DNA from 3 places in the Sediminibacillus sp. JSM 1682029 genome. Region 3 is predicted to be linked to each of the others. Evidence: riboswitches for the same ligand, from Rfam matches in the RefSeq annotation. Region 3 holds a riboswitch; each other region holds the start of a gene.
The links. Region 3 has a riboswitch for cyclic di-GMP ahead of ABVF09_RS08960 (response regulator transcription factor). Riboswitches for the same ligand answer to the same signal wherever they lie in the genome.
Positions count from the first base shown of each region.

Region 1: linked by a shared signal. The riboswitch ahead of ABVF09_RS17945 (anti-repressor SinI family protein) and the one ahead of ABVF09_RS08960 (response regulator transcription factor) in region 3 are both predicted to bind cyclic di-GMP.
Region 2: linked by a shared signal. The riboswitch ahead of ABVF09_RS07190 (anti-repressor SinI family protein) and the one ahead of ABVF09_RS08960 (response regulator transcription factor) in region 3 are both predicted to bind cyclic di-GMP.

Region 1 is NZ_JBEWYY010000014.1:35,713-45,694, reverse strand. It holds gene ABVF09_RS17960 (REP-associated tyrosine transposase) at 1-296, opposite strand, end outside; gene ABVF09_RS17955 (hypothetical protein) at 477-623, opposite strand; gene ABVF09_RS17950 (helix-turn-helix domain-containing protein) at 1,483-1,815, opposite strand; gene ABVF09_RS17945 (anti-repressor SinI family protein) at 1,895-2,029, opposite strand; cyclic di-GMP riboswitch class I at 2,053-2,139, opposite strand; gene ABVF09_RS17940 (class D sortase) at 2,505-3,116, shown strand; gene ABVF09_RS17935 (LCP family glycopolymer transferase) at 3,515-4,525, shown strand; gene ABVF09_RS17930 (penicillin-binding transpeptidase domain-containing protein) at 4,553-6,574, shown strand; gene hxlB (6-phospho-3-hexuloisomerase) at 6,975-7,538, opposite strand; gene hxlA (3-hexulose-6-phosphate synthase) at 7,535-8,155, opposite strand; gene ABVF09_RS17915 (sugar kinase) at 8,177-9,130, opposite strand; gene ABVF09_RS17910 (TRAP transporter large permease) at 9,210-9,982, opposite strand, start outside.
Region 2 is NZ_JBEWYY010000003.1:182,312-192,293, forward strand. It holds gene ABVF09_RS07180 (MerR family transcriptional regulator) at 1-41, shown strand, start outside; gene ABVF09_RS07185 (alpha/beta hydrolase) at 339-1,889, shown strand; cyclic di-GMP riboswitch class I at 2,103-2,189, shown strand; gene ABVF09_RS07190 (anti-repressor SinI family protein) at 2,220-2,408, shown strand; gene ABVF09_RS07195 (hypothetical protein) at 2,545-2,859, opposite strand; gene ABVF09_RS07200 (winged helix-turn-helix transcriptional regulator) at 3,214-3,576, opposite strand; gene ABVF09_RS07205 (MFS transporter) at 3,740-4,951, shown strand; gene ABVF09_RS07210 (aldo/keto reductase) at 4,993-5,835, shown strand; gene ABVF09_RS07215 (NAD(P)H-dependent flavin oxidoreductase) at 5,859-6,908, opposite strand; gene ABVF09_RS07220 (dicarboxylate/amino acid:cation symporter) at 7,107-8,342, opposite strand; gene ABVF09_RS07225 (metal ABC transporter solute-binding protein, Zn/Mn family) at 8,624-9,550, shown strand; gene ABVF09_RS07230 (metal ABC transporter ATP-binding protein) at 9,561-9,982, shown strand, end outside.
Region 3 is NZ_JBEWYY010000004.1:159,408-169,389, forward strand. It holds gene ABVF09_RS08920 ((Fe-S)-binding protein) at 1-766, opposite strand, end outside; gene glcD (glycolate oxidase subunit GlcD) at 763-2,175, opposite strand; gene ABVF09_RS08930 (CdaR family transcriptional regulator) at 2,270-3,400, opposite strand; gene ABVF09_RS08935 (hypothetical protein) at 3,612-3,878, shown strand; gene ABVF09_RS08940 (hypothetical protein) at 4,057-4,599, opposite strand; gene ABVF09_RS08945 (TetR/AcrR family transcriptional regulator) at 4,745-5,329, shown strand; gene ABVF09_RS08950 (GNAT family N-acetyltransferase) at 5,351-6,511, shown strand; gene ABVF09_RS08955 (DUF1206 domain-containing protein) at 6,588-7,424, shown strand; cyclic di-GMP riboswitch class I at 7,624-7,731, shown strand; gene ABVF09_RS08960 (response regulator transcription factor) at 7,907-8,548, shown strand; gene ABVF09_RS08965 (methyl-accepting chemotaxis protein) at 8,633-9,982, shown strand, end outside.

The DNA of each region.
Region 1 (9,982 bases), on a different contig from region 3:
TGAAAAACGTGTCCGACTAAATCATATTTATTGTTGAAATAAATAGCGTATTTCATGTGCAGGATTTTCATAAAGCTGCTCGGGGATTGATCAGTGGCTTCCGCGAGGAGATGGATGTGGTTAGGCATAAGACAGTAGGCATGCAAAATGAATGGATATTTTTGTTTCACAAGTTGAAGGATCTCTAAGTACTGCCGAAAATCTTCCTCCTCTCTAAACAAGGCTTGCTTCCTGTTCCCGCGGGCTGTGATGTGGTAAGTTCCACCCGGAATCCATGCTCTCGACAATCTCGCCATACGCATTTCTCCTTTCATTTTCTATTTACAAACATACCATTCGACAATATTTCCAAAAACCCTTTTCTATGCTTCGGCAGGATTTAGTGGGGTCAGTCCCCCACTTTGGTATATTGGTAGAGCGATAAAGCCAACATGCAAAGAAAAAAGCGTTGAATCGTTTCAACGCTTTTTTCTTCATTAGGCATTATCTGATTTCAATACTTGATACTGGTTCAATTCCCTGATTAAATGTTCGATAAATTCATGGGAATCATTTATTTGGGCACTCTCTGTTTTATCAATTAATTTAGTCAATACATTTTTATATAACTCTTGTTCTTTCATTTTTTCACCTCAATTTTCTATCAATCTATCAATCACTTTAAATAGCAGAATAATCTGACAACTAACCTTTTTGAAACATAATATCATTACTATACCATCTTCTGGGACAAAAAAGCGATGTTTTTTTCAAAATTTGACAAATTTTTCAGGCAGCTTTTATTTTTTTAGCAGGCTACACTCAATTGCCGGTTGGTTCCTCTTCTCTCCAGTACTTCATCCCCTACCAACAAGCGAGTTCGATTTTAGTAAAAAACGAGATTATCTGTGAATGTAATTAATTTGGAATTCAACTGTTTTCTGAAGGCGGTATAAAAACAAAGCTTCAATATAAAGATCACATTCAACCCTGCCAATATGAAGGATTCTACCAATCCATATACCCCCATTGCACGAATGCTAATCACGGTAATCTCGGACTCAGCGGATTCACAACCCCTCTCCCATAAAGGATAATCTCCAAGAAACATGCACCTAACATAAGGCTCCATGCTCTGTTTTGTACGGTTATGAGGAAAAGCAAAATCTGTTCTCGTCCTACAAATCGGCAACATCCGGAAACACTGCTTTTACAAGAGCTGCATCTCCCACTTTCCTTCATGCAATTAATTCAATCTGTCATTATACCATTCCTTTACCGCTCTACCAGAATGGGGGTCAGTCCCTAAAAATTCTTGGGACTTACCATCTAAAACCTGCTTGGCCTACGTCCCCCAAGGTTTTCCTTTTGTTAAACAATGCTTTACTGATTTACCGTACTAATAAGATGAGGGACTGACCCTTTTATATAAATTCTTTCCCCACGAAACGCAAAACACCCAGAGGGGTTCATCCCTCCGGGTGTCAGTTTTTCTATTCTTATTTATTTTTCCTGGTTGATTCTCCAACGGTTAAATTCGAGAAATTCTCTGAATTGCTCTTTTGAAACTCCTGAGTCCATGGCATCTTGAACGAGTTCCAACCAATCTTCGTCCAACTGCTTCTTCATTTCTTCGCTGTCTTCCTTCATTAGCAGTTCGTTGATGGACACTCCCAATACAGCGCCGACTTTCTCCATAAACTGTATAGAGGGATTGGTTTGCAGGTTTCTTTCGATAGAGCTCAAGTATGATTTGGCCACACCAGCTTGTTCTGCCAATTCAGATAAGGACATTTTTTTCTCTTGACGTAATTGTTTGATTTTATCCCCGATCAAGGCCATTCACCTTCTTTCAACCAGATTATATCATAAGAAAGGTGAATGGTTCTATATAAAGCACAAAAAACAATCACAGTTATTTGCTGTTCATGGAGGTGTGTTGTGTTAAAAAGAGCCTGACGTCTTCTAGTTCCAGTCCGATTTGTTTTGCTTCTTCCATCAGGTTTACCCAATCTTTATCCAAAACTCTATCGTCTACCGTTTTCAACATACAATTTACCCTCCAATATTCTGTCAGGCAGCACAGCCATCCTTGCACCTAGGCGCTTTAGATCTGTTGCTTTGCGTCCTTACTTTTCAATAAGTTTGCCTTTTTACTGAAGAAGCAATGTTATATTCAAAATATACTATATTTCCCATGGCTTTCCTACGGGGTATTTTTGTCTAATAACTACTAGTTTTGTAAAGGGCAAAAAACAGCAAGTAATGAAATTCTCCCATTAAAATGACAAAATACCGCTCTATTCGAAGTTGTTTCTTTTTTCTGGCGTTTTTCCGAAACAATATTCCGGGCAGATGGCCCTAATGTGATATATCTGCTAGGATCACTTTGAAAAGATTAGCGAATCACAAAGGTTATTGTCTGTTGTTTTGCCTACGGAAAACTGGTAAATTTAAACTGCAAGTAAGCCAAATTGACGGATTTCTATTGCTTTCAAAAAATAAATCGGAAATGGGAAAGAGAGATGAACCGGGTGAAAAAAATAGCGTTTCTGGTAATGATTGCTGGAATTGTATTATTGAGCTGCGGATTCATACAGTTGATGCACACAGAACGTGCCCAGCAAAACAGTCTTGCTGATGCTCATGCTTTACTGAATGGAGAGAAAACGAATGAAAGAATGAATACCGCTCAAACATCCGAACAAGGAGCAGCCAACACGGCTGAGTATCTTCCGGGACAAGGAGAAACGGCCGGGATTCTGTCAATACCAAAAATAGGCGCTGAACTGCCGATTGTGGAGGGAACCGATCCAGATGATTTGGAAAAAGGAGTAGGTCATTATAAAGGAACAGCATATCCAGCCGAAGATGACCAGATTGTCCTTTCCGGACATAGAGACACCGTTTTCCGACGGATGGGAGAAGTAGAAGTCGGTGATATATTTATTGTCAGGCTTCCATACGGGGAGTTCCGTTATGAAATGAAGAGCGCCAGAGTTGTCGATGCCGATGACCGAACCGTAATCAAGCCCACTGCACCGGAAGAAATATTGACACTGACAACCTGCTATCCCTTTTCCTATTTAGGCAATGCCCCTCAGCGCTATGTTATCACCGCTGTTCCCGTGGAATAACCAATTAGCAGCCTTTGGGACCAGTATTGGGGTCAGTCCCCGTAAAAGTCCTACATAGAATATAGACGACTTCTCCGTGATACGGGGGACTGTCCCCAAAACAGGAGCTTCACCCCGTTATTTCACTATAAACCCTATAATATCGGCTTTTTGCCATTGAGGGGGTCTGACCCTCCTTTAATTGTTTCTACCTTTTCAAGCGTTTAATGACCGAAGCGGGGACTGACCCCCGAATCCTGACCCCCGAATCGCTGACCCCGAATCGACCCTGCATCGATCTCTTCTCCTTTCCTTCTGAATTCACAGTTTTTTTGGTTTCTGTTTTAGACGTTGGCCGGGTTAATGGGGTATAATGGTTTTTGGAATCTTTTAACTAAAAAATAAAAAGGGGTTATGCAGTGGCACGGCAGACGCACAGGAAAAAGCGCGGAAATCGGCGGCGCTTGCTGCTCTGGTTGGGCGGTGTATTATTAGTAGTGCTTATTGCGGCGGCTGGATACGGAATCTATTTATACGAAAAGTTGCAAGACACTGTTGAAAATATCCATGAACCCTTGAACGGAGAACTACAATCAGAGGAAACCGGCACGAACAACCAGTCAGGAAACAATCAAACCGCCGATGGACAATCAAATTCATCTGACGACGATACTGTCACGAAAACCGATGACGAACAAAAGACGTTGAATTTCCTATTACTAGGAGTTGATGAACGCGACAATGACCAGGGGCGTTCCGATACGATGATCCTGGTATCCGCCAATCCAAATACCGATTCTATGGTGATGATGAGCATCCCCCGTGATACATACACCGAGATCCCCGGAGAGGGAATGGATAAAATCAATCACGCGTATGCTTTTGGCGGTACTGCACTTGCTGTCCAGACGGTCAAACAAACCTTCGATGTCCCCATCGATTTTTATATAAAGATAAACATGGAAGGGTTCCGGGACGGCATCGATGCTCTGAACGGGGTGACGGTTGAAAATAGTTTCGCCTTCACTCGGGATGGCATGGATTTCCCAAAAGGAGAAATCCATTTGAATGGCGAAGAAGCTCTCGCCTATACGAGAATGCGAAAAAAAGATCCGCAGGGGGACTTGGGACGGAATGAGAGACAGCGTCAAGTCATTCAGGCTTCCCTGGATCAGGCAGCTAACTTCTCCAATTTCACAAAGATCGGCCGAATTCTTGATATTATCGGAGGAAACGTCCGGACCGATATGAAAATGGAAAATATCCGGAATGTGTATTCCAATTACCGCCAGACCCGTAAAACAATCGATACACTGGAAATCAAGGGATCCGGAGAAACACTGGATGATGGCATTTGGTACTACATGGTCAAGGATGAAGAATTGGCACGGCTGCACGCAGAACTGAAGGAACATATGCAAGCCCGCTAACGATAAAAGAAAGGAAGGGTTCACTACGTGAGAAAAATTTATAGTTTGCTAGCAATGGTTACACTGATATTGGGACTGTCAGCTTGTTCCAACGATGAAGTCACCCCCGAAAAACGGATGGATGAATTTGTAGGACACTGGAACGATAAGGATTTTGAAGCTATGTATAAAATGGCTTCTTCCGAATCTAAAGAGGCTTACCCAACCGAGGAATTCGTCGATCGGTACGAAAAAATCTATAACGATTTAAATGTGGAAAATCTGAGTGTCAGCTATGAAAAACCTGAAGAAGGGGAAGAAAACAGCGAAGAGGAAGATAAAGCTTCTTTCCCGCTTTCAGTTGAAATGGATACCATCGGTGGACCGATATCTTTTGATTATCAAGCCACGATGAACAAGATAGAAGATGAAGATGGAGAGACTGACTGGGTAGTCAATTGGGATCCAGGCTACATTTTTCCGCAATTGAAGGATGGCGGGGAAATTTCGTTCCAAAGCGAGTCTCCTGAAAGAGGGGAGATTTTCGATCGGAATCAAAACGGACTTGCAATAAATGAAGAAATTTACGAAATCGGCGTCGTTCCCGGGGAATTCGGGGAAAACGCAGAAGAAACAAAAAAAGAAATAGCCGACCTTCTAGCAATGAATGTCGATTCCATCAATACAGCTTTGAACGCTGAATGGGTGCAAGATGACTCCTTTGTTCCGCTGAAAAAAGTACCAAAAACAAACAAAGAACAACTGGATGCCTTGTTTGAACTAGGACCGGTGTTGAGCCAAACTACCACCGGCAGGGTTTATCCATACGGGGAGTCGGCTTCTCATCTGGTCGGATATATCGGCTCTGTCACTGCAGAAGAAATGGAAGAAGCAGAGCCGGGTGCGTATTCCAATGGAGACGTTATCGGAAAACGAGGATTGGAATTATTGTTTGAAGACCGTCTCAAGGGAGAATCCGGAGTGACGATTGCTGTTACGAAAGAAGGAGAAGAAGACCAGATACTGACCCAGAAGGAAGTCAAAGACGGAGAAGATATCACGGTCACCATTGATGCAGATATCCAGCAATCGATTTACGATTCGTACGAGGATCAAACAGGGACAGCCGCTGCTATACAGCCGAAAACCGGTGAAACACTCGCACTTGTGAGTGCACCTGGATTCGATCCTAACGAACTTGCATATGGCATCAGTCAATCAAGACTGAAAGAATTGCAGGAGGACGAACAAAAGCCGCTGCAAAACCGTTTCAGCGCTACTTTTGCCCCAGGATCTTCGATTAAACCGATTACCGCAGCAATCGGACTTGAAACAGGGGCAATCGATCCGAAAGAAGCAATCGAAATCAACGGTCTCACCTGGCAAAAAGATGAGTCCTGGGGTGACTATCGTGTAACACGGGTATCTGAAGGCAGCCCTGTCGATTTGACAGATGCACTCGTCCGATCCGATAATATTTACTTCGCTCAGCAGGCGCTGGAAATCGGCTCCGACAAATTGATTGACGGCCTTAACCAATTTGGTGTCGGGGAAGACTTCCCTTACACCTATCCAATCGAGGCTTCGACCGTTTCCAATAATGGTGAAATCGATAGTGAAGCAATGTTGGCCGACACAAGCTACGGTCAAGGCCAATTGGAAATGAGTGCACTGCATCTGGCAGTTGCCTACACCACTTTGCTAAACGACGGTAATATGATTCAGCCGACCTTGGAAGAAAGTGAAGAAGACAGCAAGGTTTGGAAGGAAGGCATCGTCAGCGGGAAAAACATCGATACAATCCGCGATGCACTTCGCAAGGTCGTGTCCGCTCCGAACGGGACGGCGCACAGTGCAGCTTCGTTGGACATCAATTTGTCTGGGAAAACAGGAACGGCCGAATTGAAAAAAAGCCTGGACGATGAAAATGCCGAGGAAAACGGTTGGTTCGTCACCTATCCTGAAGATGAAGACCTCTTAATTTCCATGATGATGGAAAACGTGAAAGAACAAGGTGGCAGCCATATCGTAGTCGACCGGGCCGTTGAAGCATTACAGGAAATAAAATAGCTTCCAGCTATTGACTGCCGGGAAGACAGTGATGAGGGATGACAACTTGCAAATAAGCTGTCATCCTTCTTTTTGTTCTCTAAACTAGGATCCTTAATGTGCATGAAACACTTTTCGAAAAACCATGAAAAAGGTGAATCAAAATCCGCAGCTTTTCACAGAAATACGTTACACCCTTTATCAATGGGATGCTAATTGTACTCGGTAATGCTCGGTTTTTCTTTTCTTCTTTTTCCAAAAGCTATCATGATTTCGTTCTTGAAAACACAGGAATCCATCCGCTGATTTGGGTAATCGTAACATTCTTTGCTTTGTTTGCCTACGCTATGTCATAATACTTCCCCACAATAAAACCCCAATAACAAAAGGGACTATCGGTTTGACAGTCCCTTTTAAAATCTTATTCCAAATTTGTATGCTGTTGTTTTAGTGCCTCGTGACTGGTGCTCTTGAACGCTTCTATTGCGTAAATAATTGAAGCGTCCAACACTAAATGCAAGGTTTGGTCAAACTGATTGCCGAGCGGCTGGATTGTATCAGGCTCATGTGCCAACCTTTTTTTCGTTGCTGTCGGCAGGTAGACAGCATGATGAGCCAGCTGACTCAAAGGGGACTCAGGATTCGCAGTAACCGCTGCAACTCTGGCACCTACTTCTCGTGCTTTATCAGCTTTCGTGTACGTGCCGCCGGTCGAACCAGAACCGGAAAGTGCCACATATAAGTCGTCTGCCGCTATGCTTGGCGTGATAGTCTCACCGACCACATACACCGGAAAACCAGCATGCATCAACCGCATGGCAAATGCTTTCCCCATCAGGCCGGTGCGTCCCTCACCGTCGACAAAAATCCGCTTGGCGCTGTTCAATTCTTCAGCAAGGCGCTGAACGCTCTCGGTATCTACCTGGTTAAGTACTCCTGTGATTTCTTTCCCGACTGTATCGAGGATTTGGTTCATATTTTTCATTCGATCATCCCTTTAATCGTTTTGGCAGCTTCTTCCTTGTTCACAGCTTTTGTGATCGCACTCCCGACGATAACGATATCCGGACGGTGCTCCATGAATGCCGGCAGGCTGTCTTGATTGATTCCCCCAGCCACAGCAGTTTGGACACCGTTCAGCCCTTCGACCAGGCGAAAATGCTCCGCCTCCAGTCCGCCGCTCTTCTGTTCGTCTTTGCCGATGTGAAGCGATAACAATTCGGCTCCACTCCCCACCAGTTCTTCTATCTTTTCGCGACTCCTGATTCCAAGCAAGTCTACCATGATCTGCTTGCCGGACTGATCAGCCACTTCGACACAGTCCCTTATCGTTTGCAATGGTGCGAATCCCATTACTGTGATAACATCAGCTCCTGCATCCAACGCCAATGCCGTTTCATGCTTACCCGCATCGCAAATTTTCATATCAGCGACCAATGTTTTTTCTGGATAGGCTTGTTTCATCGCTTTGATGATTTCAACACCGAATTCTTTGATGGTACCGGTACCTATTTCAATGTAATCAACAGAACCCCTCACAGATTCGATTACCGCAAAGCATTCAGGCCATGACAGGCGATCCAACGCCACTTGTAATTTCACGGAACATTCCTCCTTCGCTTTCTACCGTTCGATTCGTTTTTTCTCCCCTATCATTTCCAACACTTCATCTAAATCAGGCAAGCCCTCATTGTCACCAGCCACGGAAACAACGAGCGCTCCCACTGCATTGGCAAACGTCAACATCCGTTCGGCAGGCCAATCTTGATTCCATGCATAGATGAATCCTGCATCGAATCCGTCCCCGGCCCCTACTGTATCGACCACTTTTCCTACAAGGAAACCAGGGGCTTGCAAGCGTTGGCCATGTATATATCCGACACTGCCGTCAGCTCCTTTTTTGATGACAATGGCTTCTATGCCAAAAGGCTCGAGCTTCTCGACCAATTCCGTTTCCTTTTCATCCATCTCGAAAAGGAAACTCAACTCCTCAATTCCCGCTAACAGGATATCGACATCCGGGAGAAAAGATTTGAGCACTTCCCTCGCTCTTGCTTTGCTCCACAGCTTCAACCGGATATTCGGGTCGAAAGAAACCTTCAATCCGTGTTTTTTTGCGAGTGAAATGGTCCTTCTGACCAATTCGACATTCCGTTCAGATATTGCCGGAAAAACGCCGGTAATATGAAGGATTTTTGCTTGTTTGATGTAGGCTTCGTCAATGTCTTCCAACGTCATCGTTTCGGTCGGTGATTTTTCCCGATAATAAAACGTTTTGCCATCCCCGGATTCACGAATTTCTTTAAAATTGACAGAAGTCGGGTATCCCTCGACAAGGCGGGCTTCCGTGACGTCGACTCCTTCCCCGCGCATAAAGTTGAGTATGAACTTTCCAAATTCGTCTTTCCCGACCCGGCTGATCCAGCCGCTGCGAAGTCCAAGCCGGGCGCAGCCTACGGCAAAATTCAGTTCTGCTCCCCCCACTTTGCGTTCAAACTCGTTTACAAACCGCATCGGTCCGGTACTTTTGGGATTGAAAGTGATCATTCCATCTCCGATTGTTATTACGTCCAGCATTTGAAACACTTCCTTTGTGTGAACTGGAAAAGCAGCCGAACATGACGCCCGGTGCGCTTGGCTGCTTTTCATTTTCTATTTAGATGTCAAACATGGTCGGCAGCCACATGAAAACAGCCGGCACAAATGCGATAAGCAAAATCACTATTAGTATGATGCCGATATAGGGCAATACGGCACGGAATGATTTGCCGATTTGAAGTTTGGCAATCTGGCTTGCCAGTAAAAGGCACAGACCGTACGGCGGTGTTACCAATCCGATTGCCAGGCACATCATGATCACGACGCCGATGTGGATTGGGTCTACTCCTAGGTTCAAAGCAGTCGGCAGAACGATCGGTACGAACAAAATGATAGCCGGAACTGTGTCCAGAATCATGCCGATCAACAGGAACAGGATGATGACAGCGACAATGAACAACCATTTGTACGGCATGTACTGGGTGAAGAAATTGCCGATGACTACCGGCAGATTGTAATAGCTGATCAAGCGGCCTAATGCACTGGCAGCTGCCAACGCAAACAATGTCAGCGAGCTTAGTTTCAATGTGTCATACAAAATAGGCATCAAATCTTTTATCTTGATGGTCCGATAAAAGAAGAAAGATAGAATAAACGCATAGATACAAGCGATTACCGCTGCCTCTGTCGGTGTAACGATACCTGCGACGATTCCGCCTAAAATAATGATCGGTGTCAGAAGGGGCGGCAGACTTTTCAGCCCTTCTTTAAGAATCTCGCCGACTTTCATCCGTTGATGACTAGGATAACCATGCTTTTTGGCGACAAAATTCACATAAATCATCTGCGCGATTCCGATGGCAAGCCCCGGGATGATACCGGCCATAAACA
Region 2 (9,982 bases), on a different contig from region 3:
AAAAGCGGATGGTAAAAGAATTGCTGGAAGCTTTAGGATAAAAGCGAGTTGTTTTATCTTTGCGAAGCCATCAAATTCCGGCTAAAGGCTGGTGCAAATGATTCCGTTCCTCTCTCGCCGTGGAATTGAATCGCTCGAATGAACATTGCAATGCGTTTTGCTCCATATTTTCACCTGCTTTTTTCTGGTTCTAAGGGTATCTTTTTCATCATACCATAAATTGGCAGTCCCTCGCATGTCACAGCCAGAGTATAAAGGATTTTCCAGACTTTTGCCGAATGATAGTAGTAAGAATATTTAGGGTATTTTACATAGTCAGTAAAACAGGAGGTGGCCGAATGTCCTGGATGAATCGGGACGGCTTAACCATTCATTACCAGTTGATGGAATCGGAAGACCCGTTCGCCAATGAAACGCTGGTTCTTATTCATGGAATCGGATTGGATATGTACTCATGGGATTTTGTCATTCCTTATTTTCGCAAGCATTACCATATTCTGCGTTATGATCTGCGAGGGCACGGGGAAAGTGGTACAGGCAGTGAGAAGAGAACCATTGATTTACTGACTGAGGATCTTATCTTCTTGATGAAGGAACTAGCAATAGAGGCTTATCATTTGATCGGACAGGGGCTGGGTGGATTTATCGGCATTAAAATAGCGGGGCAGCGGCCCGGACAATTGAAAACAGTGGTATTGTTCAGTGTACCCATCCATTATCCGAAACAGATGGGGGACAAGGTGGTCAGCCAGAGGAAGCATATGGTTGACGGGAAGGACAATATGCTGGCGATGGCAAAAGAAATTGTCGACAAAGCTTGTTATATACCCACAGAGGCAAAAACTTCCACACTGCTGAATGCGTACAAAAAGGTATCCCCGACGGTCTATTTTGAATTGTTCCATACGGGTTTTGGACCGGAGGGTGTTGAAAATCTACGCAGGATAAGGGTTCCTATTCTGATTTTGTCCGGTTCAGAGGATATCATATTTCCTCCCGAACTATCCAGTGCCATCCTGAATTTTAACCCGAACGCAAGGTGTTATACCGTTCCCGAGGCGGCATTCATGATTCAAATGGATCAGCCGAAACTGGTTGCCGACTGGATCGACGGTTTCATAAAGAAACACCGGAATCCCGCTGCTTCCATAAGTTTGCTGGATTATGACTACCAAAAGCACCTGACGTCGGAATTGTATTCCGAAATAAGAGGGTTGATGCAGCAGGAATTGGATTCATCCGGACAGGATAACATCCTGCTGGTAAATGTTATCCATGGCTTTTCCGTTTATTTGAATGGAAACCGATTATTTGAAGGCTGGGGGAAACGAAAGGCGAAACAGCTCTTAATCTATTTAAGCATTCAACAATCAGCAACCAGAGAGGAGCTTTGTGATATATTCTGGCCTGAAGCGGATTTGGTCAATGCCAGGAACCGGCTGCGTGTGGCATTGCATCATTTGAAACAGTTGTTGGAGAAAAACGGTTTTGCCAATGAGAATCCAATATTGATCACGGACAGGGAACATGTTTTTCTCCAGGCAAAAGTAAAATCAGATCTTCAGAGTCTCCTCGATGCAATTCGCCTGGCCAATCGTTTGAAAGGCAATGAAGAGAAAGCAGCGAGGTTTAAACAGCTGCTGTCTGAACAGAGTGAAAACATGATGCCCGGATTATACGAAGACTGGTTTATTGAAATGCGCAGATGGATCGAGAAGCAGTGGACGGAGATGGCTCTGTTTTTGGCGGACTGGTTTGAGGAAGCAAAGGATTATAAATCAGCCGCTATCTATCTGGAATTATACTGTACAGCCTATGGCGAGGACGAGGAACTGAATGACCGGCTGCTGTATTTGAAGGAACATCGGAATTCTTATAAAAGAAACTAAACTAAGAATGATCCATAAAAACTGCCGCTGAAGGTGGTTTTTTGTCCCTGGTGGGAGGATATTTCCGTTATCATTAAAAATTCTTTGTCTTTTTTCAAATCAAGCAGCTTTTTTAAAGGGTTATGTAATGAAGGTGTAATGAGCCATCAAGTAAAATGGGGGGAAGAAAAAATCGATAGTCAGGGTTCTCATTCGTGCTTCTTGCCGGAAAAACTCAGATAAGGGCAAACCTATTGAAAAATAGGGACGCAAAGCCACAGGTCTTCTATTGGAAACAATAATGACGGCTGGGCCGCCTGAAATACATCTGTATTTTAGGAGGGAATTATTGTGGACGTTTATGAAAAGCTTGATCAGGAATGGGTGGATTTGATGGTGGAAGCGAAGGATCTGGGAATCGGGATAGAGGAGTTGCAGGAGTTTTTACAGAACCATGGTCAGTTTAAGCGGAATGTCACGTACTATGCGTTGATCTCCAAACAGGAGCAAAGCAAGGTGAAACAAACCGGAGAGTCCTGATAACTTAGTGCTGAACACGTCCGTTCAAAAGGAACGTAAAATCCGGCTATCACGCTAGATAACAAATAAACGCTTGGATATAAGAATGTATCCAAGCGTTTTATCTTGCTTTCTCAACCGAAGCCAATCGAAATTATTAAGCTGTTGGAGAAAGGATTTGTTTTTGCTCTAATTGTGCTTTGGCTGCCTCATCGGCAGGCTTGTAGCCTTTCTCGATAAGCTCTTTTATGTAGATTTTGTTATAGACAAAGGAAAAAACTACCCCGCTTATCCAAGCCCCAATACCTAATGTGAAAGAACCAAGAATGGCTTCAATTATGAACATAATCGCCGCCCATTTTAAATCCCCGCGGAATAAGGCCGGGAAAAATCCAAAAAAGAAAGTAGTCCAGCTAAACCCAACTTTTACTACTTTTGTTAAACCCGCTTCATTTTGCAGTGTTACTTTCATTCCAACTCCTCCTTTTGATTTTTTGAAAAATAGAGTAAGAATGAGAAAAACCAAATATGAAAAAAGAACTATAATTCCGGCAAATCATACTCTATTTTTTCTAATAATACTACAAAATACCTATTCTGTTAACAATTATTTTCGACAGAAAGTTTTTTTTTCACCAAAATGCCAATGGAGAATGTCTCGGCAGTATAAATGTTTTCAAAGTTTCGTGAACAAGTACCCAGGTTATCAAAGCCCACTCGCTTGCAGCTTAATGCTCAGCCAATTTAATAATGATTTATTCATTTAAATAACAAAGGAAGGACATAAAAAAAGACAGGCCTGATAAACATCAAGCCTGTCTTTGTTTTACCTATTCAATACGCTTTCTTCCAAAACCTCTGATTTGTCTCCATACACCTTGGTAATATGCTGATCACCCCAAGCACACAGTGCGTCCAGAATCCCTTCCAGACTTTTGCCATAGTCACTCAACTCATATTCCACTTTCGGCGGCACCTGGTTGTAAATAATCCGGTTGATCACACCGTCCTCTTCTAATTCGCGGAGCTGTTGTGTCAGCATTTTTTGGGTGATATTGGGCATCAAACGCTTCAGCTCGCTTGTCCGTTTCTTCCCATGGGTGAGATGGCAAAGAATCACGCATTTCCATTTGCCTCCGATTACTTCCAATGTTGCTTCGACTGATATATTATACTTCTTCTTTTTCATTGCATTTTCTCCTCCTATAGGAACTAAAAAGTACCTACATCACTTTTTGGTTCCTATATCACTTTGAAGTACGTACTTCCTATATGTGTATCTGTGTATCATAATAACATTTGCCGGCAGCGATAGCCATCATTATTCAAATTCAAGAGGAGGAAAATGATACATGACGATAGAAAAAAAGCGTAGTGTCCTGGCTTTATTGGCTTTGGCAGTAAGTGCCTTTGCCATCGGGACGACGGAATTTATCAGTGTCGGTCTTCTGCCGCTCATTTCAGAGGATTTACACGTTTCTGTCACGACCGCAGGATTGACCGTATCTTTATATGCTTTGGGGGTGACCTTCGGGGCCCCGGTTTTGACATCCTTGACTGCAGCTATGTCTCGTAAATCCTTGTTGCTCTGGATCATGGTTATTTTCATTATAGGGAACAGCATTGCGGCAAGTGCTACAAGCGTCGGGGTATTGCTTGCTGCCCGAGTGCTTTCGGCATTTTCCCATGGCGTGTTCATGTCGATAGGTTCGACTATTGCCGCCAACCTGGTACCGGAAAACCGCAGGGCCAGCGCTATTTCCATCATGTTTACCGGGCTTACCGTGGCTACGGTGACTGGTGTTCCGTTCGGTACATTTTTAGGTCAGCAGTTTGGTTGGAGGCTCTCCTTTATGGCGATTGTCCTGATAGGGGTAATTGCCTTCATCGCCAACAGTATTTTAGTTCCGGCAAATCTGAAGACGAGTGCCAGGACATCTTTTGCTGATCAGGTGAAGCTTGTGACGAACGGCAGATTGCTGCTTGTCTTTGTGATTACAGCTTTGGGCTATGGCGGCACATTTGTCGTATTCACTTATTTATCTCCATTGCTCCAGAATATAACCGGATTTAAACAAGGGACAGTAGCTGTATTGCTGCTTGTGTACGGGCTGGCGATAGCTATTGGAAACATGATCGGCGGGAAACTATCCAACAAAAACCCGATTACGGCTTTGCTGTTTATGTTCATCATTCAGGCGCTCGTGTTATTCACGTTGACATTTACCGCTCCGTTCAAAGTGGCCGGACTGGCGACGATCATATTAATGGGCTTGTTTGCGTTTATGAATGTTCCCGGGCTGCAGGTGTACGTCGTCATGTTGGCGGAACGTTTTGTGCCAAGTGCAGTCGATGTGGCATCCGCCATAAATATTGCCGCCTTCAATGCCGGAATTGCGATTGGCTCCTATCTGGGAGGAATCATAACCGATTCCATCGGACTGATTCATACTGGCTGGCTTGGCGGATTGATGGTAACAGCTGCCGTTCTGCTTACTGTATGGAGCAGGTACTTGGAGAAAAAAGATCGTATGGAGCAAGTCGTACAGGAAGAAGCATGTTGAGTATTATTGATCAATTATTGATAAAACAGGAGGAATGAAAGATGACAAATCATTTACAAGCAGTGACAACATTAAACAATGGGACAAAAATGCCATGGCTCGGTCTTGGTGTATTTAAAGTAGAAGAAGGACCAGAACTGGTAGAGGCTGTGAAAACCGCCATCACAGAAGGCTATCGCAGTATTGACACGGCCGCCATATATGGAAATGAAACAGGAGTCGGTGAAGGGATCAGGGAAGGAATACAAGCTGCCGGTATCCGTCGTGAAGATTTGTTTGTCACGTCGAAGGTATGGAACGATGGCCTGGATTATGATGGAACGGTTCAAGCGTTTGAGACGAGTCTGGAAAAGCTGGGGCTGGACTACTTGGATCTTTATTTAATTCACTGGCCGGGAAAAGGAAAGTATAAACAGGCATGGAATGCGCTCGAGGAACTTTATAAAAAGGGCCGCATTCGTGCAATAGGTGTCAGCAATTTTCAAGTCCACCATCTCGAGGAGTTAATGAAAGACGCAGCGATCAAACCGGCAATCAATCAGGTTGAACGGCATCCGAAGTTGACACAGAGCGATCTATTAACTTATTGCCAGCAGCATGGCATCCAGTTGGAGGCCTGGTCGCCGCTTATGCAGGGACAGATTCTGGACAATCCAGTACTAAGAGAAATCGCAGCGAAATATGATAAGTCCCCTGCCCAGGTTATCCTGCGTTGGGACTTGCAGCAGAAAATTGTCCTCATCCCTAAGTCGACGAAAGCGCACCGGATTAAAGAAAATGCTAATCTTTTTGATTTTGAACTGACAAAAGAAGATATCGAACAAATCGATAATCTGAACGAGGACCACCGGGTAGGGCCAGACCCGGACACCTTCGACTTTTAAGCCCAAAGGCTATAGACATTTGTCTATAGCCTTTTTTGTGCTTGAATTGCTTCCTGTTTCTGTTCCATCAGCCTCGTGACGATTTCCGCTGCCGGTATATCCATGGCCATCCGATAACCTTGTCCTGCCCATAAAGCCATCGCTTCCAGGTCACTCGCTTCTGCAGCTGCTTTTCGAATCGGTTTGGTCATATAGTGGACAAAAGGGTAGGCTGCAGGTGCAGCGTCGTCATATTGTTGGATAAAGGCATTTTTCAGTCCCCGGGCCCGCCTGCCGGTAAACGCTCGGGTGACAGTTGTTCCCGAGAAACGGTTGTCTGCAAGTGCCTGTTTATGCAGGGATTTTGCACCGCTCTCCGGACAACGCAAAAAGGCAGTACCCAACTGGACCGCTTCCGCTCCCGCTGTCAACAAAGCAGCGATGTCTTGTCCATGCATGACGCCTCCTGCGGCGATCAAGGGAAGATCTACCTGCTGGCGGACGAGACGAAGTAAAGGGAGGAGCGAAAAGTCTTCTGTTTCGGCGTTGTTTTGAAACGTGCTGCGGTGGCCACCGGCTTCTATTCCTTGTAAACACAAGGCATCTGCTCCTGCTTGGACAGATTCTATCGCTTCTTGAGGCGAGGTGACAGTTACGATGACATAGCTGCCGTTTTGCTTCAGTCTGTCCACGACGGTGGAAGGAGGGCAGCCAAAGGTAAAACTGACCACCGGAATGTGCTCGTCGATTATTACTTCAAGCTTGTTTTCCCAGTCGTCGTCATCGTTTCTGGCTTCCCCTGTGGACACAGCCAACCGCTTTGCTGTGTGTTCCAGCCGGTTTGCATAGTCATCGAGTGTTGCAGACTCTGCCGTATCCTCACTTGGAACAAATAAATTGACTCCAAATGGACCGCTCGTTCGTTTTCGAGTTTGCTTGATTTCTTCCCGAACGTCCCGGGCAGTCTTATAGCCTGCAGCAAGGAACCCGAGTCCCCCGGCATTGCTAACTGCCGCTGCCAGTGCGGGATTTGCTGTTCCACCGGCCATCGGTGCTTGAATAATTGGATGCGTGTAAAAAGATGATAGTGTCATCTTAGTCCTCCTGTTTCGAAAACTGGTTATTTTAAACTATTTCTCTAAATGAAGGATAATTCCTTCCATAAAGAGAGTTTTATATTAGAGCAGGATAGAACGGTTTGCTTTTTTCTGACCAAAAAACCGAACGAATTATCGAATCGTTCGGTTTCATTTTGATCACGAAGCTTTTTTCCCAGGCTGGGATAACAATACTTATCCATTTGTAACTGTTTTCGGTTTTTTTGCTTCGGATTTATCAATGATCGAGGTGCCGACCAAGTCGCCGGTGACATTGAGGGCGGTACATCCCATCCCGACAAGGGCATCGATGGCTGTCAGTAGACCGACTGCTTCCATCGGCAGATTCAACTGGGCGAAAACGGTGGCAATCATAATGATTCCGGCCCCAGGGACTCCCGCCGTGCCGATCGAGGCGAGTGTCCCGATTAACACAACCTGCAGCATATCCGTGAAGCTGAGCGGGTCGCCGATTATATTGGCCGCAAAAACCGCAGAAACTGCGATTCGGATGGCGGCTCCGTCCATGTTGATCGTGGCTCCGAGCGGCAGGCTGAACCCGTAGAGACTGCGTGACAGTCCTAAATTGTCGGCAGCGTTCAAGGTCAACGGCAATGTCCCCGAACTGCTTTGGGTGGCGAATGCGGTCAGCATCGGAGTCCTGGCCTGGGAGAAAAAGCGCCCCGGGCTAAGCTTGGCCAGAAGAAGGAAAACGACGTATAGCAGTACTTGGGCAATCAAGACGATATAAAGCACGGCAACCATATTGCCCAGTTCAAGTAACGTATCGAGTCCCTGGCTGCCGACCGTGTTTGCGACAATGGCGAAAATACCGATCGGCACGTATTGCAGGATGACTTTCATGATTGTCAGTGTTGCCTCATTCAATCCTTTGATGACGTTATATACGCTTTCGCCCAATTCCGCATGGTTTTCCGAAGAGCGGAGAGAAGAAAGGGCAATCCCGAAAACAAAAGCAGTAAAAATGATTCCGAGCAAATTCATATTGGTAAAAGCTGTTACGATGTTGTCCGGCACAATATTCAAAAGGACACTGGATACTCCAGGGTTGTCCGGAACATCGACCGCTTCACTGTCTCCCAGGGTCATCCCGGTTCCCGGCTGGAAAACGCCGGCGATGGTAACACCGATGATAATCGCAAAGGCAGAGGAAACAATGTAGTAAAGGAAGACTTTCCCGCCCATCCTTCCGAGATTTCCGACTTCGGTTTGGTTCACACCTACCATCAGCGTAAACAATACCAAAGGAATAATCAGAAATTTAAGCAGTCGGATCAATAAATCTCCGAAAGGTTCCAGCAGGGACGCCTGACTGCCGAAAAGAAGGCCGGTTATGACGCCGAGCATAAGGGCGGCGGTTATTTTAACGATCAGGGGCGTATCAAGATAGCCCCTCCATACTTTTTTCATCGAATGACTCCTTTGTGTTTGGATTCTATTAATAATCCTACGTGATTACTAGGGATTTACGTTAATAACATACAAGACATATAGAGTGGAGTCAAAAGCACTGTTTCTGTCCTCCCGTGTCGGTTTTGAGCGAAAGAAACAATGATTAAACCAGTTGACATTATTTCCTTAATACATATAATTTGGTTTAGGGAAACAATTTGTTATTGTAGAAATACGGCAAGGGCAAATTTTTTTAAAGAAAGTTTTGCCCTAAGGAAAAATTAATGGAGGTGGGAAATGTGAAGTGGGTTTCGGTAGTGTTTTTAGGTGTATTGGCGGCAGCGTTGTCCGGTTGTTCGGCTGGAAAGGAGGCCGTCGGAAGCGGAGAAGAAAAGGTCAAGGTAGTGACCACGATCGCCCAAATCGGTGATATGGCAGCCGAGATCGGCGGCGACCACATCGAGGTGGAAAGCTTGATGGGTCCGGGGGATGATCCGCACTTGTACAACGCTGTCCAGGGGGATATCAAGAAATTGGATCAGGCGGATATCATTTTCTACAATGGACTGCATTTAGAAGGACAGATGGGAGAAATTTTTGAAGAAATGCGGCAAAAAAAACCAACCGTTGCTGTTGCGGAGGGGATACCGGAAGATCAGTTCCTGGCCGATCCACAGAATCCAAGCATCATCGATCCCCATGTCTGGTTTGATATTTCTATTTGGAAACAGGCTGCGGAGAAGATCAGGGACGAATTGATGGAAATTGATCCAGATAATGAGAACGTATATAAGCAGAATACGGTGGAATATGTAAAAGATTTAACAGAATTAGAGGACTATGCCCGGGAACGCATAAAGGAAATACCCGAAGAGAGCAGAGTCTTGGTAACAGCGCATGATGCCTTTAACTATTTCGGCAACGCTTTTGGATTCGAAGTGATCGGTCTACAGGGACTCAGCACAGAATCGGACTATGGCTTGACCGATATTCAACGGATTATCGATGTACTGGTGGAACGCAATATCAAAGCGGTCTTCGTGGAGAGCAGCGTTTCCGGGAGATCGATCAATGCAGTGGTCGAAGGTGCCGAAGAAGCGGGACATCAAGTCAGAATCGGCGGGGAACTTTATTCGGATGCCATGGGTGAAGAAGGAACAGTCGAAGGTACCTACCTAGGGATGTACCGGCACAATATCGATACCATTGTGGAATCGTTGAAATGAGGTGGAAACAATGAATGCCCTAACCGTCAACAAGATGACAGTAGTATATGATAAGCAGCCCGCTTTGGAACATGTTTCATTTTCGGTGCCGGAGGGCTCTTTGACCGGGATTATCGGACCGAACGGAGCAGGGAAATCTACGCTGATCAAAGCAGCCCTTCAGTTGATCCCGGCGCGAAGTGGAAGCGTGGAGGTGTTTGGTCAGCCATATAAAACGCAAAAACAGTTGATTGGCTATGTACCACAGCGGAGTGAAGTGGACTGGGACTTTCCTACAAATGCGCTCGATATCGTCTTGATGGGGCGATACCGTCAGATTGGCTGGTTCAAGAGGGCAACTAACAAAGACATTGAGTGGGCGAGAGCTTGTCTTGAGAAAGTCGGAATGGAGGAATTCGCGAAACGGCAAATCAGCCAGTTGTCAGGCGGACA
Region 3 (9,982 bases):
TGCGTTTTGCCATCGATTTTGCCTGCTGTTTTTCCCCGCTATGGCCATGCAGGGCACCACAGCATGCCTGGGCTTCCGGAACGACGATTTCACAGCCGACGTACTGCAAAAGCTTCGTCGTTGCCTCATTGGTCGGAAGGAAGACAGTGTCCATTAGACAGCCTGCGAAAAACGCGACCCGCTTTTTTACTGGTACAGCCGGCCGCAAATGCCTTGGCCGTTGTTTCATGGATTTGCTTGTCGGAACATCCGGCAGCACTCTTTCCATCAACTGCATCGATTCGGGGAGCAGCTTCATCATGCCGGATTTTCGGGCAACAGTCCGCAAGCCCGAACGCTGGTAAAAACCGATCAGGCCGGTGAGTCCGATCATGCGTTGTTGGTGGGGGAATAAACCTTGGAATGCCGCTTTTCGAACGGCCTGGACGGGTAAGGATTGCTTTTGATTTTGATAGATGATATCCCGTGCCTGTTCCAGTAAATGGCCATAGTTCACCCCGGATGGACAGACCGGTTCGCAAGCCCGGCAGCCGAGGCACATATCCAACGAACGTTTGACATCTTCATCTGGTTCGATCTCTCCGTCGACGACCGCTTTCATGAGTGCTATTCTCCCGCGGGGGGAGTGCGCTTCGTCTTTCCCGGATTCAATATAGGTCGGACAGCTGGGCAGGCAAAAGCCGCAGCGCATACAGTTAAGTAATTCATCATAATCCATCTTTTCCTGGAATTGTTGTTGTATCTGTCGCTTCTCTGCTGTTTTCATTGTTTGACCACCACCCGTTGGCGATTTTCTTTGGCAAACATCTTTCCTGGATTCATGATATTTTTCGGATCGAATGCTTGTTTGATGGAACGCATGGCTTCCACTCCGGCTACACCGAGCTTTAGATGCAGATAAGGGGCTTTCATGGCACCGACACCGTGCTCGCCAGTTATCGTTCCGCCAAGTGCCACGGCAGTAGTGAAAATTTCCTCGAAGGCTTGCTCGACTCGTTCCATTTCCTCTTTATCCCGGGCATCCGTCAAGCAGGTGGGATGTAAATTGCCGTCCCCGGCATGGCCGAAGGTACAAATTTCGACCTGATGTTTTTCTGCTATTTGGTTGATGGCATACACCATGTTGGCAATCTCCGAACGAGGAACCGTAGCGTCCTCGAGGATGGTTGTCGGTTTTAACCGGGCAAGTGCTGATAAAGCGGACCTCCTTGCCGTACGCAGTGCTTCTGCTTCCGCCTCGGAAGCGGCCATGCTCACCTCGATTGCCTGATTTTCCTCGCAAATCGAAAGGATACGGGCAATATCTTTTTCGACAACAGCAGCATCTCCATCCTGCTCGATCAGCAGGACAGCCTTGGCATGAGTCGGCAGACCGATTTTGGAGAAGTCTTCGACCACTTTGACGGTAGGTTGATCCAAAAACTCGAGGGTGGACGGAATGATTTTGCTGGCGATGATTTTAGAGACGGTACGTGCAGCTGCTTCCATGTCCTCATAAAGTGCCAGGACCGTCTTTTTCGTTTCCGGCATCGGAATCAGTTTCAATGTTGCCTCCGTAATGATTCCCAAGGTCCCTTCAGAACCGACAAACAGCCTGGTTAAATCATAACCTGCCACGTCTTTTGCCAGTTTGCCGCCCGTGCGGATCTTTTCTCCATTCGGGAGGACCACTTCAAGACCTAGCACATAGTCACGGGTCACCCCGTATTTCAACCCGCGAAGACCGCCGGAGTTTTCGTTGATATTTCCGCCGATTTGCGAAATCTTCATGGAGCTTGGGTCAGGTGGATAAAACAACCCTTTTGCTTCGACAGCTTCCATCAGTTCCAGGGTATTAACGCCGGGCTGAGCGGTCACGGTCAAATTTTCTTCATCAATTTCCAGGATTTTATCCAAATGCTTCATAAGCAGGACGATCCCTCCCTGAAGCGGCGTCGTTCCGGCACTTAGGTTAGTGCCTGACCCTCTTGGTACAACCGGAATTTCCTGTTCATTGCACCATTTAACTACCTGGGCAACCTCGGAAGCGGACCGGGGAGACACTATGGCATCGGGCATAGCCTGAAATTGCGGAGTGGCGTCAAAGGAGTAAACAAGTTTGCTTGCCTGAGAAGTTTCCACGTTTTCTTTCCCGACAATGGCGGTCAGTAATTCCCTTGCATTGTTAGTCAGCATCGACATTCTCCTTATCTATTGGCTGATTTTCTTTTATTGTAATAACTATATGCAGGGAATTATATGTGGAAACCTATAAAAATGTTGTGAAAATTCAAGTGGGATTTGTATAGTTCTCCAAAAACAATAATGCTAGATAAAAAGATACCTGGGAATAGAGCTGCTTCGGGTCATGGCCGGTAAGTTCTTCGATCTTGCCCAAACGGTAGTGGACCGTATTGATATGGACTTGTAACTGGCGTGCTGTTTCCGAAATCTGCGAGTTGTTGGCCAAAAACACATTCAAAGTGGTCAAGAGAGTCGAATCCTGGGGAAGTTTTCCCAGGCAGCGTTCGATGAAGGCGGTTTTGGTTGCCGGTGTCATATCTTCCAGGCAAAGCTCCAGCAGTAAATCTTCATATAAAACGAGCGCAGCTCTTTTTAAAGCAATGGCCAATGTTTTTTCCGTCTTCTGAAACAGATGTCTCATTTTTCCTGGGGGACCGGCCGGCCCCACTCCGATCTCCGGCAAAAATCCGAACCGCCTTTTGAATTCCTGTTGGAACCGGGTCAATAAACGAGCGTATTCGGGAGCTAGCTTCGTCGCAAGTGATGCCGGTTCATCGTGTATAACCAGACAGCAATCATTTCCCCAGCTAAGCACCATGTCATTCGTTCTTTTTTTCAGCCAATCCCGGGCATTTCTGTAGAATTCAGAGGCGTTTTGGTTGTCAGAAGCAGAAAAGTGAATAAGGGAGCAGCGTTTCCAGTTGGACATGTCGATGCCTAAAAGACGTCCGTTGTCCAGGAATGCTTCCGCAGGAACTTCCTGCTGTACCCACTCGAACAAATAGGCTTCCAGTCGACGGGTTTTCCACTCAGTCTGCTGGAAATACATATTTTCCTGAATGAGCAATTCTGTCATTTTTTTTACCAGCGAACCAAAAGGCGTGACCTTTTCCGGACTGCCGGTGATACCAATGACGCCAATCGGCAATCCATCGAAATAGATCGGAAGGTTGATTCCTGCCTTCACGCCGGTCAGGGCAGCTTCGTCTGCTTCGGAAAGAATCAGTTCTGTTTTTCTTTGACAGGCTATGACAGCGCCCTCGTGGTAGCTATTTATCCGGTCTGGGTCAGTACTGGCAATGATGATACCGTCAGGGTCGACAATGATAATGTTTTCATCGAGCAGTGGCTTCACTTCTGATACGATTCTTCTGCCTAAAGCTGGGGTCAGATACATGGTGGCATCCCCTTTGTGTTCGTTTTGATGGAAAGCTGGAAAACGCTAATTTCTCGGGCAATCCAAGTCCTTGGTAAGATTTTAGCAAACAAACATGCAATCGTATACAACGTTGTATTGCCGACATTTTTCAGTGGTTTCGTTTATTCCGGCTATCTACTGTCCATACTACAGTTAGAAACTACCAAACCGGAATGGAGGCCTGTTATGGATGAAGGATGAAGTTGCATTGAAAGAATTGTATTACCAAGTATTGAAAACGTGTTTCGCTTATGAAATCCATATGGAGCCGGGAACGACCTTTATTGACATGTGGAAAGCGCTCATCGTGAAGTTGGATGATCAAACAAAAGCTGTGCTGAAAGCGAGACTCCAGGAGGATGTCCAGGAAAAAAGGGGGACCACTTTTGAAAAGATGCTTCTGTTGCTGGAACGACAGGAAACAAGCTTGAAAGAGTCCCGGAAGCAGATTGGCTGATTTGATAATACAGAAACCGGACAATTTGCGAACATATAAGGAATGCAGGACACCCGGAAAAAAACTCTTCATCCGTGAGGAGAAGAGTAAATCGAATTACCCTTATGATTCTGTTTTTGTTACCCCCAGATGTCCGGTTTTCATTGTAGGCGGGCGAGGTGTTTGCGTCTAGCTTGCTTTATGCTTTTCGTTGCCGGGGCCAAATGAAGTAACTGATCGTGGCAAGCGTATCGACTCCCAAAACCAACCCCCACACTCTGATTATTCCTGTTAAAGCTTCCGTCCGTTCTGCATCTCCGATGATAAAAATCGTGGCAGCAAGCAGCCCTGCTCCGATGGCAAAAGCCAGTATATGGCGCAGCCATCCTTTGGCATAATGCCTGGCATATTGATATCCATAGCGTTTTTGCGGTTTTGATTCCTGCTGCTTTAGAATATAATATTGAAAGCGTTGGTCGGCCCAGGCTATCATACTTTTTCCGAATGCAATCGAGCTTCCGATGTAAATGGCAGCTACACCATGGGCTGCTGTGGCCTCGGCTCCCCGGTTTAAATCAAAACCTGCCAGCAGCAGCAAAATCAAGTCGATCACCGGTGTCATCGCCAGTAAAGTGAGTCCTGCTTTCTCTTTTTTCCATAAATAACGGGTGACCAAACCAGCAATGATTGCAATCCAGAAGGCAATTTCACAGGCAATGATCATCCACACAATATAATTCAATTATTTCTCCCCCTTGAACTTCTCATCGACTTCTCCTCTTATTTAATACAGTTGTATCAGATAAAGCCAGCATAGCACATTCAATTATTTAATACAATTGTACTAAATAATTGAATGTTCGTTTCCGAATTGCTATCGTAAGAATATGCCAAAAAAAGTGAATCATGAACAGCGTAGAAATAGAATAGCCGAAGCAGCCTGGCAGGTCATTTTGGAATTTGGAATGGAAGGGGCTACCGTTCGCAAGATAGCAGAAAAGGCAGGGCTGTCCCTAGGAGCCCTGCGCTATTATTTTTCCAATCAGGAGGATTTGATTCTTTATGCAATGCGTTTAGTGAAGGAAAGAGCAGCGGAACGAATCAAGCAGATCCTCCACCGCGATGGGTCGCCCAAACAAAAGATGCTCGATGTTTTACTCGAAATCGTTCCCACGAACCCGCAGACCAGAGCAGAGATGGAGGTGTGGTTTTCGTTTGTCGGCTACGCCCGGCATCATCCTCACTTATTGAAGGAGGAAGGGGATGGCATTTTAGCCGCCATTCAGCTGATGTTCGGGTATATGGAAACAAATGGTTTGCTGCGGCCAGGTATCGATAAGCAGCTTGAAATCGAGAGACTGTATGCAATGGTCGATGGATTGGCGCTTCACGCCATGCTGGAACCGGAACGGTTGACCGAAAAGCAGGTGGAAAAAGTCATCGCCAGTCAGTTGGATGTTATTTTTGAGTAATGAATTGAGGGGGAGATCATGATGGCAGAAATACAGCGCTTGACCGAAAACGATTTTCCGGAAGTTTTTGCTTTGTCCCAATTTGCTTTTCAATTTAAATTGTCTGATGAGGAGAGACAGAAAAAAATAGAAGAAACAAAACATCACAAAATTTGGGGCTGGATGGAACAGGGGAGACTAGCGGGCAAGCTGCATCTCCATTCTTTATCCTGTTATCTGGACGGTAAAGAGTTTGCGATGGGAGGAATCGGCAATGTAGCAACCTGGCCGGAGTATCGACGGCAGGGCGTTGTAAAGCGGCTGCTGCACCATGCTCTCCTTGACATGAAGGAAAATGGGCAGATGTTGTCTTTCCTGCATCCGTTCTCTTTTCCATTTTACCGAAAATATGGGTGGGAGCTGGCTTTTACAAACAAACACTATTCCCTGCCAATCGACCGGTTGAAGAAAAAGTGGAATGGAGACGGCTATGTCCGCAGAGTGCAAAAAGATATCGCGTTGCTGGATTCGCTTTATAGCCGTTTTGCACAGGAATACAATGGCATGCTGGTAAGGGATGAACGATGGTGGAAGCAAAGGGTGCTCACTGGAAACGAGCACATCGCTGTGTCCTATAACGAGCAGGATGAGGCTGAAGGGTATCTCATTTACCATGTCAACGATGACATCTTCACTGTAGAAGAGTTTGTTTACTTGACGTTAAATGGGTGGCGTGTACTCATGCAATTCATCGCCAACCATGATTCGATGGTGGAAAAGGTGGAAATGGTAGTGCCGGAGAATGATTTATTGCCTTTGAGGATAGATGAACCGAGGTTCCCACAGGAGGTCAAGCCCTATTTCATGGCCCGGATAGTCGATGTGCCGGCATTCCTGAAGGCTTATCCTTTTCGCCGTAACCCTAGTTCGCAGCCTGTTCATCTACAGGTGGAAGACGAATTTTTGCCTGACAATACAGGCAGTTATCGAATTGAGGATGGGCAAGTTATCCACATCGAGGCTGAAAATCCTGGGGGGCACGGCATTTCCTGCTCCATCCAGCAGCTTACGGTGATGCTGCTTGGCACAAAACGGCCTTCGGAATTATATACCGCAGGAATGATTGGTGGCGAACCCACGGAAGTAGAATTGCTAGAGGAAATATTGCCTGTCAGGCAGACGTATCTTACCGATTTTTTCTAGTCACTGGCAAGTTTCGCTTTTTTTCGTGAGGGAATAAGGTTCTATACTTCCATCCTTGCGAAAGAAGGGAAATAATATGGATATACCTTCCACGAAAGCGGAAATAGAGCAACAACATAAACAGGCAAAGCCATGGATCCGGCGTTTCGGCAGGATAGGCTATATGGCCCAAGGAATTGTATTTGCCTTGATCGGATTCCTTGCTTTGCTGGCAGCAGCGGGTTCTGGCGGGAAAACCGCCGGTACGAGCGGAATGTTCCAGTCGCTTGCCGCCCTTCCCCTCGGCGAAATCCTGATTTGGATCATTGGACTCGGACTGTTCGGTTATATTGTCTGGCAGTTGATCAGAGCATTTAAAGATCCGGATGGTTATGGAAAGGGGATACGGGGATTGACCATCCGTACGGGCTTCTTCATCAGTGCAATGATTTATGGCGGCATCTCGTTCAAGGCACTGAAAATCGCTGTACATGCAGGAAGTGGCGGGAATTCTGAGCAGACAATGTCGGCAAAACTTCTATCCCAGCCGTTTGGGCCATGGATGCTTGGGATTTTTGGCCTTGTCGTTTTTTGTTTTGCCATCTATGAAGCAGGTATCGGGATAAAAGGCAGTTACATGAAAAAGTTCAAGCAGGCCGAAATGGAGGAAAAGGAAGAAAGAATCGCTAGAATCACTGGGAAAATCGGGATGATTTCCCGGGGAATAGTATTCGGCCTAATCGGTTTTTTCTTTGTGCAGACAGCTCTCACCACAAATCCCGATAAAGCAAAAGGACTGGATGAAACGTTGTCCGAACTTGCGCAGCAGCCGTATGGCAGTTGGATGCTCGGCGTCGTTTCACTTGGTTTCATATTGTTCGGCCTTTATCAAGTTTTTCGGGGACGTTATCAAAAAATGGATTTTGGAAGCTAAAGAACAGCAAGGGTGTCGATTGTTTGGATATCCTTGCTGTTCTTTTGCGTTTACCATCCCTTAAGACATAATTTTCTGAAAAATGCAAGCGATAAACTTTTGGAAATAAAAAAATATCGGCATTATTTGTAAAATTATGTTGAAAAGTGAAAATTGACACAGTATACTAACTAAAGAACTACATACGAGAGTGATAAACTTCTGAAAAAGGCAAACTAGCCGAAAGGTTAGGACGCAAAGCCCAGGGTCTAAGGTTAAGCGATGAGTCATTTTACTCATAAGCGACTAGGATCGCCTGGCTGCCACACACTTGATTTAGTTGAGAATCAAGCTATGTCTGGCTGTTCCTGATTAGGAAGAGCCATTTTTTTGGGATTTTTCGTAAAAAGAGGTGGTTTAATACTTTTTGTAGTAACCGAGTGTTTGATTTTTACAGGGGATGAAAGAAATTATGGGGAATACGATGGAAAGATTGGTGTGAGTTGGAATTGAATATTATTGTGGTGAAAAATCGTTGTCTATTAAGAGATGGTATCATCAATGTCTTGATGAATAAGTATCCATCTCATTCAGTCAAAGCGGTTTCTTATAGTGAATGTCGTTCTCTTATGCAGGGTGGGGAACCTGTAGACTTATTGATCGTCGATATCGACACAGACAGTCATTCCGTCATGGAAATGATAGAATGGCAGCAACAAAAGGGAGAAAAGGTAATTGTCTGGACTGCGAACCCTGACATTTCCAGGCTTAACGACTGGTTTCAAAAAGGTTTGGACGGCTATTTTTTCAACGGCATGCAGCCGGAGGAATTGTCGAATGGTGTTGACTGTGTATTGGATGGCAATGTGTATGTACATCCCAAGCTCTCGACGGTTTTATTGCAGGATTACTTGAAAATTTCGAACAAGGTTGCAGAACAGCCAGTCGGAATTCTGACAGAGCGAGAATGGAATGTACTGGAGTTGCTGACAAAAGGCTTTAGCAATGACAAAATTGCCAAATTCTTATTTATCACAGAGAAAACAGTTAAAAATCATGTGAGTTCTATCTTTAGAAAATTGGGAGTGCCAGACCGAACGAATGCTGTTTTGTATGCATTGCGGCAACGGTGGTTCTACTTATAGAGAAGGTCGATCGAAAGGGAAGTCTTACAAAATACAGCTGCCAGAGATTTTACTGCTGCATGCTACAACGAGGGGTAGAAAAATATGCGGAAAAAGATTAAGTTACCCAGCCTGAAGTTTTCGAATCTTAGCATTGGCTGGAAGTATGGGGCCAGTTTAGTTGTTGTTTTTGTTTTGTTCGGTATATCTGCCGGTATTGTCACCACGCTGATCAATGGCATCGGTAACAACATCGATGAAGTGGACAGACGAGGGGACCGGGCGATCAAGGTGACGGAAATGGGATCCTTGACCAGAGCCAAGTCGGTACGGATCGCCAGCTACTTGAATAACGATGATGCTCGCTACATAGATGAGTATAACGAGCGCTTAGATCGTTTCAATACGTTGGAAAATGAATTGAAGGCAAGTATGGATACCTCCGAAGAAAAGGAGTTATTCACGAAAATCCAGGAGAATGACAAGCGGATGAACGATTTGTTTTTAGAAGTAATTGTTCCGGCAGTGGAACAGGACGAAGCCTCATTGCTGGCCAATTTGAAAGTTGAATCAGATCAGCTGCGGTCAGAAACAGTGCAATTATTGGACAGCTTGCGCGAAACGGTTATAGCTGACCGTCAGGCGGCCATTAAGGAAGCATCAAATAGTTCTGCCTTGGCTAGAAACGTATTGCTTATCGCGATAGCTGCTTCTGTGATTCTGGGCGGTTTGCTCGTCTTCTTCATAAGCCGTTCTGTCATCCGTAATTTGAACAAAGTTATTTACGTCAGTGATCAAGTTGCCGATGGAAACCTGGCAGTCGATCCAGTAGACTATGCTGGCAAAGATGAAATCGGCCGTCTCGCTGCTTCGATCAACGCAATGGGTTACAGTCTCAAGGAGATGGTGGAGAAAATCGCCGGAATTTCCGAGACTGTCAGCGGTCAAAGTGAAGAATTGACGCAGTCGGCCAACGAAGTCAAGTCCGGTTCACAGCAGGTGGCCACCACCATGCAGGAATTGGCATCAGGATCAGAGTCCCAGGCGAACAGTGCTTCTGAATTGGCTTCTGTAATGGGTGATTTCTCTCAAAAAGTACAGGAGGCGAATGAAAGAGGTGCCCACATCGATGAAACATCCAGTCATGTCCTCGGTATGACTGAAGACGGAAGTAGTTTGATGGATTCATCAATAGAACAAATGCAAAAGATTGATGGGATTGTACAGGACGCTGTGAAAAAAGTCCAGGGGCTTGATTCTCAGTCACAGGAAATCTCCAAGCTTGTATCGGTCATTAAAGACATCGCTGAACAAACCAACTTGCTTGCACTGAATGCAGCGATCGAAGCTGCGCGTGCGGGGGAACATGGAAAAGGCTTCGCTGTCGTTGCCGATGAAGTAAGAAAGCTTGCAGAACAAGTAGGAGTCTCTGTTACCGACATCACGAACATTGTG